3 regions of the Kitasatospora sp. NPDC028055 genome follow, and region 2 is predicted to be linked to each of the others. Evidence: riboswitches for the same ligand, from Rfam matches in the RefSeq annotation. Region 2 holds a riboswitch; each other region holds the start of a gene.
What was found. A riboswitch is a leader RNA that binds a small molecule or an ion and turns the genes downstream of it on or off. The one in region 2 is predicted to bind cobalamin.
Positions count from the first base shown of each region.

Region 1: linked by a shared signal. The riboswitch ahead of metE (5-methyltetrahydropteroyltriglutamate--homocysteine S-methyltransferase) and the one ahead of AB0F71_RS15730 (iron ABC transporter permease) in region 2 are both predicted to bind cobalamin.
Region 3: linked by a shared signal. The riboswitch ahead of AB0F71_RS14335 (CoA-acylating methylmalonate-semialdehyde dehydrogenase) and the one ahead of AB0F71_RS15730 (iron ABC transporter permease) in region 2 are both predicted to bind cobalamin.

Region 1 is NZ_JBEZXE010000018.1:116,101-120,480, reverse strand. It holds gene AB0F71_RS20025 (CsbD family protein) at 1-7, shown strand, start outside; gene AB0F71_RS20020 (hypothetical protein) at 76-237, shown strand; gene metE (5-methyltetrahydropteroyltriglutamate--homocysteine S-methyltransferase) at 423-2,738, opposite strand; cobalamin riboswitch at 2,916-3,085, opposite strand; gene AB0F71_RS20010 (threonine/serine exporter family protein) at 3,321-4,380, shown strand, end outside.
Region 2 is NZ_JBEZXE010000012.1:72,446-76,825, forward strand. It holds gene AB0F71_RS15725 (ABC transporter ATP-binding protein) at 1-539, opposite strand, end outside; gene AB0F71_RS15730 (iron ABC transporter permease) at 536-1,588, opposite strand; cobalamin riboswitch at 1,684-1,829, opposite strand; gene sodN (superoxide dismutase, Ni) at 1,950-2,345, opposite strand; gene sodX (nickel-type superoxide dismutase maturation protease) at 2,558-3,001, shown strand; gene AB0F71_RS15745 (CGNR zinc finger domain-containing protein) at 3,010-3,597, opposite strand; gene AB0F71_RS15750 (amino acid ABC transporter ATP-binding protein) at 3,734-4,380, opposite strand, start outside.
Region 3 is NZ_JBEZXE010000010.1:133,976-138,355, forward strand. It holds gene AB0F71_RS14325 (hypothetical protein) at 1-226, shown strand, start outside; gene AB0F71_RS14330 (serine hydrolase domain-containing protein) at 352-1,545, shown strand; cobalamin riboswitch at 1,638-1,818, shown strand; gene AB0F71_RS14335 (CoA-acylating methylmalonate-semialdehyde dehydrogenase) at 2,029-3,528, shown strand; gene AB0F71_RS14340 (acyl-CoA dehydrogenase family protein) at 3,525-4,380, shown strand, end outside.

The DNA of each region.
Region 1 (4,380 bases), on a different contig from region 2:
CCGCTGACGGCGGCACCCGATGCCGGGCACGAGCCCGACGGCGGACACGAAGAGACGAAGGGGAAGGGGAACGACATGGCACTGCTCCTGTTCATCCTGCTCATCGCGGTGGTGTTCGGCTTCGTGGGTGTCCTGGTGAAGGGGCTGCTGTGGCTGCTCCTGATCGGGATCGTCCTCTTCGTGGGCGGCCTGGTGTTCGGCGGCCTGCGACTCGGCAGCCGCCGGGCCGGGAGGTAGCACGGACCAACCGGGGCGAGGCCGGAGCCGGGACCGGGGCCGGGGTCGACCGGTCGGCCCCGGCCCCCCGCCGCCGCCCCCGCCGGAAGTCCTGCCCCTGAATCACCGACCCCAGGCGCGACACCGCCCCCGCGCGGGGGCGGGCCCGGCAGCCGTGCGCCGGGCCCGCCCCCGAACTCTCGTGCTCAGCCCGTGAGTTCGGCCCGCAGGCGGCGGGCGGCGCCGACCAGGCTCTCCAGCGAGGCGCGGGTCTCGGGCCAGCCGCGGGTCTTGAGGCCGCAGTCGGGGTTGACCCAGAGCCGCTCGGCGGGGATCGCCGCGAGACCGGCCCGGAGCAGCTCGACGGCCTCCTCGGTGCTCGGCACGCGCGGGGAGTGGATGTCCCAGACGCCCGGGCCGACCTCGCGCGGGTACCCGGCGGCGGCCAGCTCCCCGGCGACCTCCATGTGCGAGCGGGCGGCCTCCAGGGAGATGACGTCGGCGTCGAGGTCGTCGATCGCGGTCATGATCGCGCCGAACTCGGCGTAGCACATGTGGGTGTGCACCTGGGTGTCGGCGCGCACACTTGAGGTGGCCAGCCGGAAGGCCTCGGTGGCCCAGTCCAGGTAGGCCGGGCGGCCGGCGGCGCGCAGCGGCAGGGTCTCGCGCAGGGCCGGTTCGTCCACCTGGACGACGGCGGCGCCGGCGGCCTCCAGGTCGGTGACCTCGTCGCGCAGGGCGAGGGCGACCTGCCGGGCGGTCTCGGCGAGCGGCTGGTCGTCGCGGACGAAGGACCAGGCGAGCATGGTGACCGGGCCGGTCAGCATGCCCTTGACCGGACGGTCGGTGAGGTCCTGGGCGTAGCGGAACCAGTCGACGGTCATCGGGTGCGGGCGGGAGATGTCCCCGGCCAGCACCGGCGGCCGGACGCAGCGGGTGCCGTAGGACTGCACCCAGCCGTGCCGGGTGGCCAGGTAGCCGGTGAGCTGCTCGGCGAAGTACTGGACCATGTCGTTGCGCTCGGGCTCGCCGTGCACCAGGACGTCCAGCCCGGCCTTCTCCTGGTAGGCGATGACCTCGCGGACCTCCGCCGCCATCCGCTCCCGGTACGCGGCGGCGTCGATCCGCCCGGCGGTCAGGTCGGCGCGGGCGACGCGCAGTTCGGTGGTCTGCGGGAAGGAGCCGATGGTGGTGGTCGGCAGCAGCGGCAGTGCGAGCCGGGCCCGCTGGGCCTCGGCCCGTACGGGGTAGGGCTGGGCGCGCCGGGCGTCGCCCGGGGTGACGGCCGCGGCGCGGGCGCGGACGGCCGGGTCCCGGGTGATCGGCGAGGTGGCGCGGGAGGCCAGGTCGGCGCGGTTGGCGGCGAGTTCGGCGGTGATCGCGCCGGTGCCCTCGCGCAGGGCGCGGGCCAGCAGGGCGGCCTCGGTGGCCTTCTGCTTGGCGAAGGCCAGCCAGCGGGCGATCTGCGGGTCGATGTCGCGTTCGAGGGTGGCGTCGATCGGCACGTGCAGCAGCGAGCAGGACGGCGCGACGTCGACCCGGTCGGCGAGCCCGAGCAGGGTGGCCAGGGTGGCCAGCGAGGCGCCCAGGTCGTTGATCCAGATGTTGCGCCCGTCGATCACCCCGGCGACCAGGCGCTTGCCGGGCAGCCCGCCGACGGCGGCGAGGTCCTCCAGGTTGGCGGCGGCCGGCCCGGTGAAGTCCAGCGCCAGGCCCTCCACCGGGGCCTTGGCCAGCACCGCCAGGGCGTCGCCGAGGCGGTCGAAGTAGCTCGCGACCAGCAGCTTCGGCCGCTCGGTCCGCGCGCCCAGCTCGCGGTAGGCCCGGGCGGCGGCGTTGAGCTCGGCCGGGGTCCGGTCCTGGACGAGCGCGGGCTCGTCCAGCTGCACCCACTGCGCGCCCGCGGCCCGGAGTGCCGCGAGCAGCTCCGCGTAGACGGGCAGCAGCCGGTCCAGCAGGGTGATCGGCTGGAAGTCGGGGGCCACCCCGGGCGTCGGCTTGGCGAGCAGCAGGTAAGTGACCGGTCCGACCAGCACCGGACGGGCGTCGTGGCCGAGCGCGAGGGCCTCCTCGAACTCGGCGACGGCCTTGGCCGGGTTCGCGGCGAAGGCGGTGTCCGGACCCAACTCCGGGACGAGGTAGTGGTAGTTGGTGTCGAACCACTTGGTCATCTCCAGCGGAGCGACGTCCTGGTTGCCGCGCGCCATGGCGAAGTAGCCGTCCAGCGGGTCGGCGTCGACCGCCTCCCGGTGCCGCGGCGGGATCGCGCCGACCGCCACGGTGGTGTCCAGCACGTGGTCGTAGAGCGAGAAGTCGCCGGTCGGGACCTCCTCGATGCCGGAGTCGGCGAGCTGCTGCCAGTTCCCCCGGCGCAGGTCGGCGGCGGTGGCCAGCAGTGCCTCGGCGGTGACGGCGCCCTTCCAGTAGCCCTCGATCGCCTTCTTCAACTCCCGGCCCCGGCCCTGCCGGGGGTAGCCGTGGGCGGTGGCGAGGGTCGCCGCGGCTGCGGACTTCGTGGTCAAGGGACTCTCCTTCGCGAGTCTGATTCCTCAAGTGCCCGGCGACGGGGGCGAGGACGCGAAGGGACGACGGACCGGACGGGCGCCCGTACACGGGTACGGCTCCGTCTGGTGTGGTCGCCGACCCGCCCTCGAGGTCACCGGATGGCCGCGCGCGAACGGTCGCGCCCGGGCAGTGGCAGGTCTTCGGACTCGCGGGCCCGCCCGTCCTCGTCGAGGACCGGCACCTACTGGCCGTCGCTTCCCAGACCCGACCCGGGCCCAGTGCGTATGACGGCGGTCGTTCCCGCTCACCGCTGCGGGGCAGTCCCGGACTGGCCTGTTGAAAGGCGTCACCGGGTTCCCTCTTACGACGCCCCGCCTGGCGGACGGGGCGAACCAGCTGCACCTGCCACCCTACGTCCGGCCCGCCGGTTTCCGGCCGGAGAACCGCGCAATCGTCCGCATGGTGAGACAGCGCCGGCCCGCCGAGCGGGGCGCGCGGATCTTCCCGCACTCCGGGTGCGACGTTCACGAAGTGGTGACGATGGGTAGTCGAAGGAGTGCCGAGAGCAGCCGAGTTGGGGGGTGGTCCAGGGAGCGACGATGCGGGAACACGAGGAGAGCGGTGCGCGGGCCGGGACGGACGGGCCGGACGGTTCGCGGGTGCCGTCGCAGGGCGGACCGGGCGCGGCCGAGGAGGCCGATCCCGGCTCCGGAAGACCGCCCCGGGCGGTGGGTGGCGCGGTCCGCTGGCCGGAGCAGATGCTGCCGCTGCTGCGTTCCCCGAACTCCGCCCACCCGGCGGCCGGGCACGGCGAGGAGGAGGACGAGGGTGCGGCCGAGCCGGGGCCCGCCGCGGTCGCCGCCGTGCTCGGACTCGCGCTGCTGGTGGGCGAGTTGATGCTGACCTGTGGCGAGGGCGCCGAGGACGTCGAGGCGGCGATGCTCGCCGTGGCGCGCACCTACCGGGTCCGTCCCTGCGACCCCCAGGTCGCCTTCACCCGGGTCGCGATCTCCTACCGGCCCGGCCACGGCGACCCGCCGGTGACGGCCGAACGCTTCGTCCGCCGCCCCACCGGGGACTACTCCGGGCTGGCCGCGCTGTTCCGGCTGGTCACCGAGATCACCGCGGGCGGGCTCGCCGTGGACGACGCCCACCGGCGGCTGCGCGCCGTGCGCCGGCACTGCCGCCACTACCCGGCCTGGGTCCTGGTCCTCTCCTCCGGCCTGCTGGCCGGCGCCGCCACCCTGCTGGTCGGCGGCCGGGCCGACGCCCGGGCCTGGCTGGTGTTCGTGAGCGCCGTGGTCACCACGGTGGTGGGCGGCGTGCTGGCCGACCGGGTCGAACGGCACGACCTGCCGGAGTTCTACCGGATCGCGGCGGCCGCGACCCCGGCCGCGGTGGTCGGCATCCTGATGTCCTTCAACCAGCTGCAGCTGCGCGGCTCGGTGGTGATCACCGGCGGGCTGTACGCGCTGCTGCCCGGCTGGCCGATGGTCGCGGCCGTGCAGGACGGCCTCGCGGGCTTCTACCTCACCGCCGCCGCACGGCTGTTGGAGGTGCTGTACCTGCTGGCGGGCGTGGTCGTCGGGGTGATGACCGTGCTCTACATCGGGGTCAACAACGGCGCGGACCTGGCCGCCGAGAGCGGCCCGGCCGCCA
Region 2 (4,380 bases):
GTGGGCTCGTCCAGCACCAGCAGGCGCGGTTCCTGGACGAGGGCGCGGGCGATCAGCACCCGCTGCTTCTCGCCGCCGGACAGGCTCGGGAAGGCGCGTTCGGCGAGGTGGTCGGCCCGGACCCGGCGCAGCGCGGCGGCGCAGCGTTCCCGGTCCCCGGCGGTCGGGCCGGCGGCGAGTCCGCGCCGGTGCGGCAGCCGGCCCATGGCGACCACCTCGGCCACCGTGAACTCGAACTCGGCGGGGTGCTCCTGGGTCAGCGCGGCCACCCGGCGGGCGGTGTCGCGGGCGGTGAGCGCGTGCAGGTCGTCGCCGGCCAGCCGGACGGTCCCGCCGGCCGGGCGCAGCACCCGGTAGACGCAGCGCAGCAGGGTCGACTTGCCGCTGCCGTTCGGGCCGATCAGCCCGACCACCTGCCCGGCGGCGGCCGCCAGGCTCACCTCGTGGACCAGCCGGGCGCCGGCCAGTTCCACCGAGACGCCGTCGACGCGCAGTTCCTCGGCGCCGGTCGAAGGGGTCGGGGCCGTCATCGCCGTCATCGCCGGCCTCCGAAGGCCTGGCCGCGGCGGCGCATCATCAGCAGGAAGGCGGGCACCCCGAGCACCGCGGTGAACACCCCGACGGGCAGTTCGGCGGGCGCCAGCAGGGTGCGGGAGGCGATGTCCACCCAGACCAGCAGCAGCGCGCCGGCGAGCGGCGCGATCACCAGCACCCGGCGGTGCCCGGCGCCGACCAGCATCCGGGCCAGGTGCGGCATCAGCAGGCCGACGAAGCCGATCGCCCCGCTGACGGCGACCACGGTGCCGGTGACGGCGGCGGTGACCACGAACAGTTCCCGGCGCAGCCGGTCCGGGTCGACCCCGAGCGAGGCGGAGGTCTCGTCGCCCATCGCGAGCGCGTCCAACCGCCCGGCGGCGCAGGCCAGGTAGGCCAGTCCGGCCAGTACGGTGCCGGCCGCGATCGGCACCGAGCCCCAGGTGGCGCCGCCGAGGCTGCCGAGCAGCCACATCATGGCGTCCCGGGCGGCCTCGGCGTGGTCGGCGGAGAAGACCATCAGGGTGGTCACGGCGGAGAAGCCGTAGGAGAGCGCGGTGCCGGTGAGCACCAGCCGCAGCGGGGTGAGCCCGTACGCGGTGCGGGCGGCGAGGTAGACCAGCACCATGGCGAGCAGCGCGGAGCCGAACGCGGAGACCGAGATCGCCCACACCCCGAGCGAGGCGAAGGCGCCGAGCAGCAGGACGGCGTTGGCGCCGACGGCGGCGCCGGAGGAGATGCCGAGCACGAAGGGGTCGGCGAGGGCGTTGCGCACCAGGGCCTGGACGGCGACCCCGGTGGCGGCCAGCCCGCCGCCGACCACGGCGGCCAGCAGGGTGCGGGGCAGCCGGAGCTCCCAGACGATCGCGTACGCCGCCGCGTCGCCCGCGTCCAGCCGTCCGCCGGTCAGCCCGGCGCCCAACAGCCGCAGGACGTCCGGGAGTTCGATCCCGGAGGCGCCGAGCGCGACTCCGCAGACCAGGGAGAGCAGCAGGGCGGCGGCGAGGCCGAGGGCGAGCGGGAGGGTCGGTATTCGGCGAACGGGGTCACTCACGTGCGGGCGCGCCTTGCCTCGGGCCGCGGGTGTGCCGGGGCGGGCGCCGGTCGGGGGCGGGCCCGGGCGCCTTCCCCTCGCAGTCCACGGCGAGTTGTCGGGAGTTCAGCGGCCGGGGGCGATCGGGCTGGCCCGGCCCCGGAACCGCGGGCCGTGCTCACCGTTGCGGGTCAGCGCCGGATTCTCACCGGACTTCCCCCTCGGACGCCCTGGCAGCATAACAGCCACTCAGGGCAGGCAACCCTTACCGGGATCCGTTCCCGGGGTGGCAGGCCTGGGAGACCCGGACCGGCCCGGGAAACGCACGACCGCCCCCGTCCGACGGTGCGGACGGGGGCGGCCGGGTGGCGACGCGTCAGGCTCAGGCCTGCTTGGTCTCCCAGAAGATCTTGTCGACCTCGGCGATCAGGTCCAGCAGGGCCTGGCCGGTGGCCGGGTCGGTGGACGCCTTGGCGGCCGAGGCGGCCTTCAGGGTGTCGTTGATCAGCTGGTGCAGCTGCGGGTACTTCTCGAAGTGCGGGGCCTTGAAGTAGTCGCTCCACAGCACCGAGATGTGGTGCTTGACGGCCTCGGCGCGCTGCTCCTTGATGATGATGGCGCGGGCGCGGAAGTGCGGGTCCTCGTTGGCCTGGTACTTCTCCTGGGTGGCCTTGACCGACTCGGCCTCCAGCTTGGCCTGGGCCGGGTCGTAGACACCGCACGGCAGGTCGCAGTGGGCGTGAGCAGTGGCACGCGGTGCAAACAGACGAGAGAACATGGGAGTCCTTCCTTAGATCGTCTTCCCGCGCCCGAGATTACCCTTCCGGCCTCCGGGTTTCGCGGCCGGGCGGTGGGCCTAGGGCAAAAGACGGACCCGGAACCGGGGTAATCCGGACATCGAACGGACCTGTGACCGGGGTCGTCCGGACATCGAACGGATGACGGTCCGTACGGCAGACTGGGGGCGGTCGGTCCCCGGGAGGAGGAGCCATGGCGCGGAGCACGGAGCCGCAGGGCGGCGGGCCGGGCGGCGCGGTGCCGTTCGGGCTGGTGGACGTCTCGGGCCCGTCGATGGTCCCGACCCTGCGCGAGGGCGACCAGCTGCTGGTCCGCTACGGCGCGCCGATCAGGCCCGGTGCGGTGGTGCTGTTCCGGCACCCGTTCCAGCAGGACCTGCTGGTGGTGAAGCGGGCCGCCGAGCGCCGTCCGAAGGGCTGGTGGCTGCTGTCCGACAACCGTCCGGTGGACAGCGACAGCCGCAGCTACGGCCCGGTCCCGGACGAGCTGGTGCTCGGCCGGGTGCTGCTGCGGCTGCGGCCGAGCCCCGCCTGGCTGGCGCCGGGCCGGGGGCTGGAGCGGCTGCTGCTCGGCCCCCGGCTGGCCCGGGTGCCGGGCCTGGCCCGCCGGTTCGGGGTCTTCGTCGACGAGCCCTGAGGCCGCCGCTACTTCCCGGCGGTGTGCGCCGCCTCGGCCTCCTGGCGCTTGCGGGCCCGGTACGCGGCGACGTTGGCGCGGGTCGCGCAGCGGTCGGAGCAGTAGCGGCGGGAGCGGTTGGTCGAGGTGTCCAGGTAGGCGTTGCGGCACGGCGCGGCCTGGCAGATGCCGAGCCGGTCGGCGCCCAGCTCGGTGAGGTGCACGGCCAGGCCCATGCAGGCGACGGCGCTGAAGTGCGCGGTGGCGGTGGGCGAGTTGTCGGCCAGGTGCAGGTGCCAGCGCGGCCGGCCGGCGTCGTCCAGGTAGTCGTGCCCGGAGACCAGCGGGCTGACGGGGTACTCCATCAGCAGGCTGTTCAGCAGGTCGACGGACCGGATCTCGTCCCCCTCGGCGGCGGCCTCGAACACTCCGCGCAGCCTGGTCCGCACCGCCCGCAGCCGGGGCACGTCGGACTCGTCGGCCAGCGCGGCGGCGCGGGAGGAGTCGGAGAACAGGGCGCGTACGGCGTCCACCGAGGTCAGCGTGTCGGTGCCGCGCTCGGGTTCCTCGGTGTTCACCAGCCGAACGGCGAGATCGGCGTACGAGGCGAGCTCCACGGCGGTCCTTCCAGTGGTTGCGGTAACGGGCCCGGACCGTTGCGGTAACGGGCTGGGCGCTTCCAGCCTATTACCCGGCCGGGGAAAACGTCGGCGCCCGGCAGGAAGTCGTCTGCCGGGCGCCGGGCGTACGGGCTCAGAGCACCTTGGAGAGGAAGGCCCTGGTGCGCTCGTGCTGGGGGTTGGTGAGCACCTCGCGGGGGTTGCCGGACTCGACCACCACACCGCCGTCCATGAACACCAGTGCGTCGCCGACCTCACGGGCGAAGCCCATCTCGTGGGTCACGACCACCATCGTCATGCCCTCCTCGGCCAGGCCGCGCATGACGTCCAGGACGTCTCCGACCAGCTCCGGGTCGAGCGCCGAGGTGGGCTCGTCGAAGAGCATCAGCTTGGGCTTCATGGCCAGCGCGCGGGCGATCGCCACGCGCTGCTGCTGGCCGCCGGACAGCTGCGAGGGGTAGTTCTTCGCCTTGTCGGCCAGGCCGACCCGCTCCAGCAGGGCCATCGCGCGCTCCCGGGCCTCGGCCCGGCTCTCGCCCTTGACCTGGACCGGCGCCTCGATGACGTTCTCCATGGCGGTCATGTGCGGGAACAGGTTGAAGCGCTGGAAGACCATGCCGATGTCGCGCCGCTTGAGGGCGACCTCGCGGTCCTTGAGCTCGTGGAGCTTGTCGCCCTTCTGCCGGTAGCCGACCAGTTCGCCGTCCACCCAGAGGCGGCCGCCGTTGATCTTCTCCAGGTGGTTGATGCACCGCAGGAAGGTCGACTTGCCGGAGCCGG
Region 3 (4,380 bases), on a different contig from region 2:
GCACACCTCCGTCCAGGCGCTGAGCTACGGCGAGCGGGTCTTCGGATGCCAGTTCCACCCCGAGCTGACCCCGGACGACGTGCGCCGGCTGATCGACTTCAACGAGGACGTCATCAGCCGCTGGCACGGCGACCCGGCCGCGGCGCATCGCTCGGTCGAGCAGTACCAGGACGAACTGCCCGAGGACCTCTTCGAGCGCCTGGTGATCGACCGCATCACGCGCTGACGCCGTCGGGGTCCGCTGCACCGCGATCCCGATGCGCGGCGATCCCGGAGGCATTCGGATGAATGTCCGCAGGGGGCCGGTGCGGTGCCGCAGGCAGAAGCCTGGAACGACCTATCCAGGGGCGTATGCCTATCCGAACGGGCCGATCTGCCCTGCTGCGCACCGTGACGACCATCGCTGCCTGCCTGGCAGCCTCCCTGCCCGCGATCGCCGCGCCCGCGGCGGCCGTACCGGTCCCCAGGGAACCGGCCGCCGCGTCGCAGTCCTGGGAAGCGACCGCGGCGAAGCTGGACCGGGTGATCCGGCAGACGGCCGCCGACGCCGGTGTCCCCGGCGTGATCGTGGGCGTCTGGAAGCCCGGACAGCCGCGCTACGTACGGGCTTTCGGCGTCGCGGACACGAGCGACTGCGCCCCGATGCGAACCGACCTGAACATGCGGATCGGCAGCGAGACCAAGACCTTCACCGTCACCGCGCTGCTCCAGCTCGTCGACCGCGGCGAGGTCGGCCTGGACGACCCGATCTCCGGGTACGTCGACGGGGTGCCCGACGGAGAGCACATCACGCTGCGTCAGCTCGCGGACATGCGCAGCGGCCTGTTCGCCTACAGCAAGGACCCGGGCTTCCAGCACCTGCTGACGACCGAGCCGCACCGCCAGTGGTCGCCGAACGAGCTGCTCGACATCGCTTTCGAGCATCCCAACCAGTTCCCGCCCGGCACGCAGTTCGACTACTCCAACACCAACACCGTGCTGCTCGGCCTGGTTGTCGAGAAGGTCACCCACCGCCCCTTGCGGGACGTGATCCGGGACCTGATCACGCGGCCGAGCGGCCTGGACCGCACCTTCCTGCCGGTGGCGGCGGAGTTCCCGCCGCCGCACGCCCACGGCTACACCGACATGACGCCGGACGCCACGGTGGCGGATGCCACGGACTTCAACCCGAGCTGGGGCTGGGCAGCCGGCGCGATGATCTCGGACCTCGACGACATGCGCTCCTGGGCGGAGAACGTCGCGACCGGCGGCCTGCTGTCCCCGAAGACCCAGGCGGAGCGCCTCGACGCGCACCCCACCGGCGCGCCGGGCGACGCCTACGGGCTGGGCATCGACATCAACCACGGGTGGATCGGCCACGCGGGATCCCTGCCCGGCTACCAGAGTCTGACGGTCTATCTGCCCGCCCAGAAGGCGACGATGGTGATCCTGCTCAACACGGACATCCCCTCGAACGGCGAGAACCCCAGCACCCTGCTCGGCCGGGCCATCACCCGGGTGGTCAGCCCCGACAACGTCTACGGTGACGCCTCCGACCAGGCCTGACGCGCGACCCGGGGGACGGGGGGGGAGGTCACGACAGCAGGGCGCGCCGCGGGCCTCGGGCCTCGGGGCCTCTGGACTTACTAGGACGTCCGACTATATGGTCGATGCCAGGTCCGCGGTGTCAGGGAAGCCGGTGTGAGTCCGGCACGGTCCCGCCACTGTGACCGGGGAGTTCGTCCTCGTGGATGACGGCCACTGGCAGCCAGCCGGGAAGGCCTGGGGGCGGGCGTGGATCCGGGAGTCAGGATACCGGCCGCGGGTGGTCCGTGTTTTCCACGAGGATGGAGACGACACGCATGACTCCGGGCTGCCCTTCCCGTTCCGCTGCCCCGTGCCCTGCCGTGCTGACCGTCGGGGCACACCTGCTCCCCCGACGCTGACGTCAACCGCCGGACCGCCGTAGGCGCGCACGACCGTGCGCCCGGACGGTGGCGGTGGTCTCTCCATTCCTCCTCTCCCCATCCACGATGAGAGAAGGAACCGATGGTCCGTGAACTGACCCATTTCGTCGGCGGCAAGCGCGTCGCCGGGACGTCCGGCCGGTTCGGCGACGTGTACGACCCCAACACCGGCCGGGTGCAGGCCCGGGTGCCGCTGGCCGACCGGGCCGAGGTCGAGGCGGTGATCGCCGACGCCGCGCAGGCCCAGCCCGAGTGGGCCGCCTGGAACCCGCAGCGGCGGGCGCGGGTGCTGCTGCGCTTCCTGCAACTGGTCGAGCAGGAGAAGGAGGACCTGGCCCGGCTGCTCTCCGCCGAGCACGGCAAGACCGTGGCCGACGCCCACGGCGACATCCAGCGCGGCCTGGAGGTGGTGGAGTTCGCCGCCGGGATCCCGCACCTGTTGAAGGGCGAGTTCAGCGACAACGCCGGCACCGGCATCGACGTCTACTCGATGCGCCAGCCACTCGGCGTGGTCGCGGGCATCACGCCGTTCAACTTCCCGGCGATGATCCCGCTCTGGAAGGCCGCGCCCGCGCTGGCCTGCGGCAACGCCTTCGTCCTCAAGCCCTCCGAGCGCGACCCTTCGGTGCCGCTGCGCCTGGCCGAGCTCTTCCTCGAAGCGGGGCTTCCCCCGGGCGTGCTCAACGTCGTCAACGGCGACAAGGAGGCCGTGGACACGCTGCTGGAGGACCCCCGGGTCGAGGCGCTCGGCTTCGTCGGTTCGACCCCGATCGCCCAGTACGTCTACGCGACCGCGGCAGCGCACGGCAAGCGCGCACAGTGCTTCGGCGGCGCGAAGAACCACATGATCGTGATGCCGGATGCCGATCTCGACCAGGCCGCCGACGCCCTCGTCGGCGCCGGCTACGGCTCGGCCGGCGAACGCTGCATGGCGATCTCGGTCGCCGTCCCGGTCGGGGAGGAGACCGCGGACGCGCTGGTGGCGAAGCTGGTCGAGCGGATCGCCGCCTTGAAGGTCGGCCGCTCGGACGACCCGGCGGCCGACTTCGGTCCGCTGGTCGGCCGCGACGCCCTGGAGCGGGTCCGCGGCTACCTGGACCTCGGGGTCCGGGAGGGAGCCGAACTCGTCGTGGACGGACGGGACTTCCGCCTTCCCGGCCACGAGGACGGCTACTTCCTCGGCGCCTCGCTGTTCGACCGGGTCACCCCGGGCATGCGGATCTACCGGGAGGAGATCTTCGGCCCGGTCCTGACCGTGGTCCGCGCCGCTGACTACGAGGAGGCGCTGCGGCTGCCGAGCGAGCACGAGTTCGGCAACGGCGTGGCCATCTACACCCGGGACGGCGACACCGCCCGGGACTTCGCCCGCCGGGTGAACACCGGCATGGTCGGGGTCAACGTGCCGATCCCGGTGCCGATCGCCTACCACACCTTCGGCGGCTGGAAGCGCTCCGGCTTCGGCGACCTCAACCAGCACGGCCCGGACTCGATCCGCTTCTACACCCGTACCCGCACCGTCACCTCGCGCTGGCCCTCCGGGGTCAAGGAGGGCGCGAGCTTCACCATGCCGACGATGGGATGAGCACGGTGCACGCAAGTGACCTGACGGACGACCAGCGCGCCGTCGCGGAGGCGACCCGGGCCTTCGCCGACGAGCACCTCGCCCCGCACGCGGTGGCATGGGACCGGGACGAGCACTTCCCGGTCGACGTGCTGCGCAAGGCGGCGGACGTGGGCCTGGCCGGTGTGTACGTGCGCGAGGACGTCGGCGGCTCGGAACTCTCCCGACTGGACGGGGTGGTCGCCTTCGAGGCGCTCGCGACCGGCTGCCCGTCGATCGCCGCCTACCTGTCCATCCACAACATGGTCGGCTGGATGGTGGACCGCTACGGGACCGGGGCGCAGCGTGCCCGCTGGCTGCCGGCGCTCTGCACGGCCGAGCAGTTGGGCAGTTACTGCCTCACCGAGCCCGGCGCCGGCTCCGACGCCGCCGCGCTCACCACCCGGGCCGTGCGCGACGGCGACCAGTGGGTACTGGACGGCGTCAAGCAGTTCATCTCCGGGGCAGGCACGTCCCAGGTGTACGTGGTGATGGCGCGCACCGGCGGCCCGGGGCCGGGCGGCGTCTCCGCGTTCCTCGTGGACCGGGACGACCGGGGGCTGTCCTTCGGTCCGAACGAGCACAAGATGGGCTGGAACGCCCAGCCGACCCGGCAGGTGCTGCTGGACGGCGTCCGGCTGCCCGCCGACCGCCTGCTCGGGGCGGAGGGCGAGGGTTTCCGCATCGCCATGGCCGGCCTCAACGGCGGCCGGCTGGGCATCGCGGCCTGCTCGCTGGGCGGCGCCCAGAGTGCGTTGGAACGTGCGGTGACCTACCTCGCCGACCGTGAGGCGTTCGGGGCCCGACTGCTGCACGCCCAGGCGCTGCAGTTCC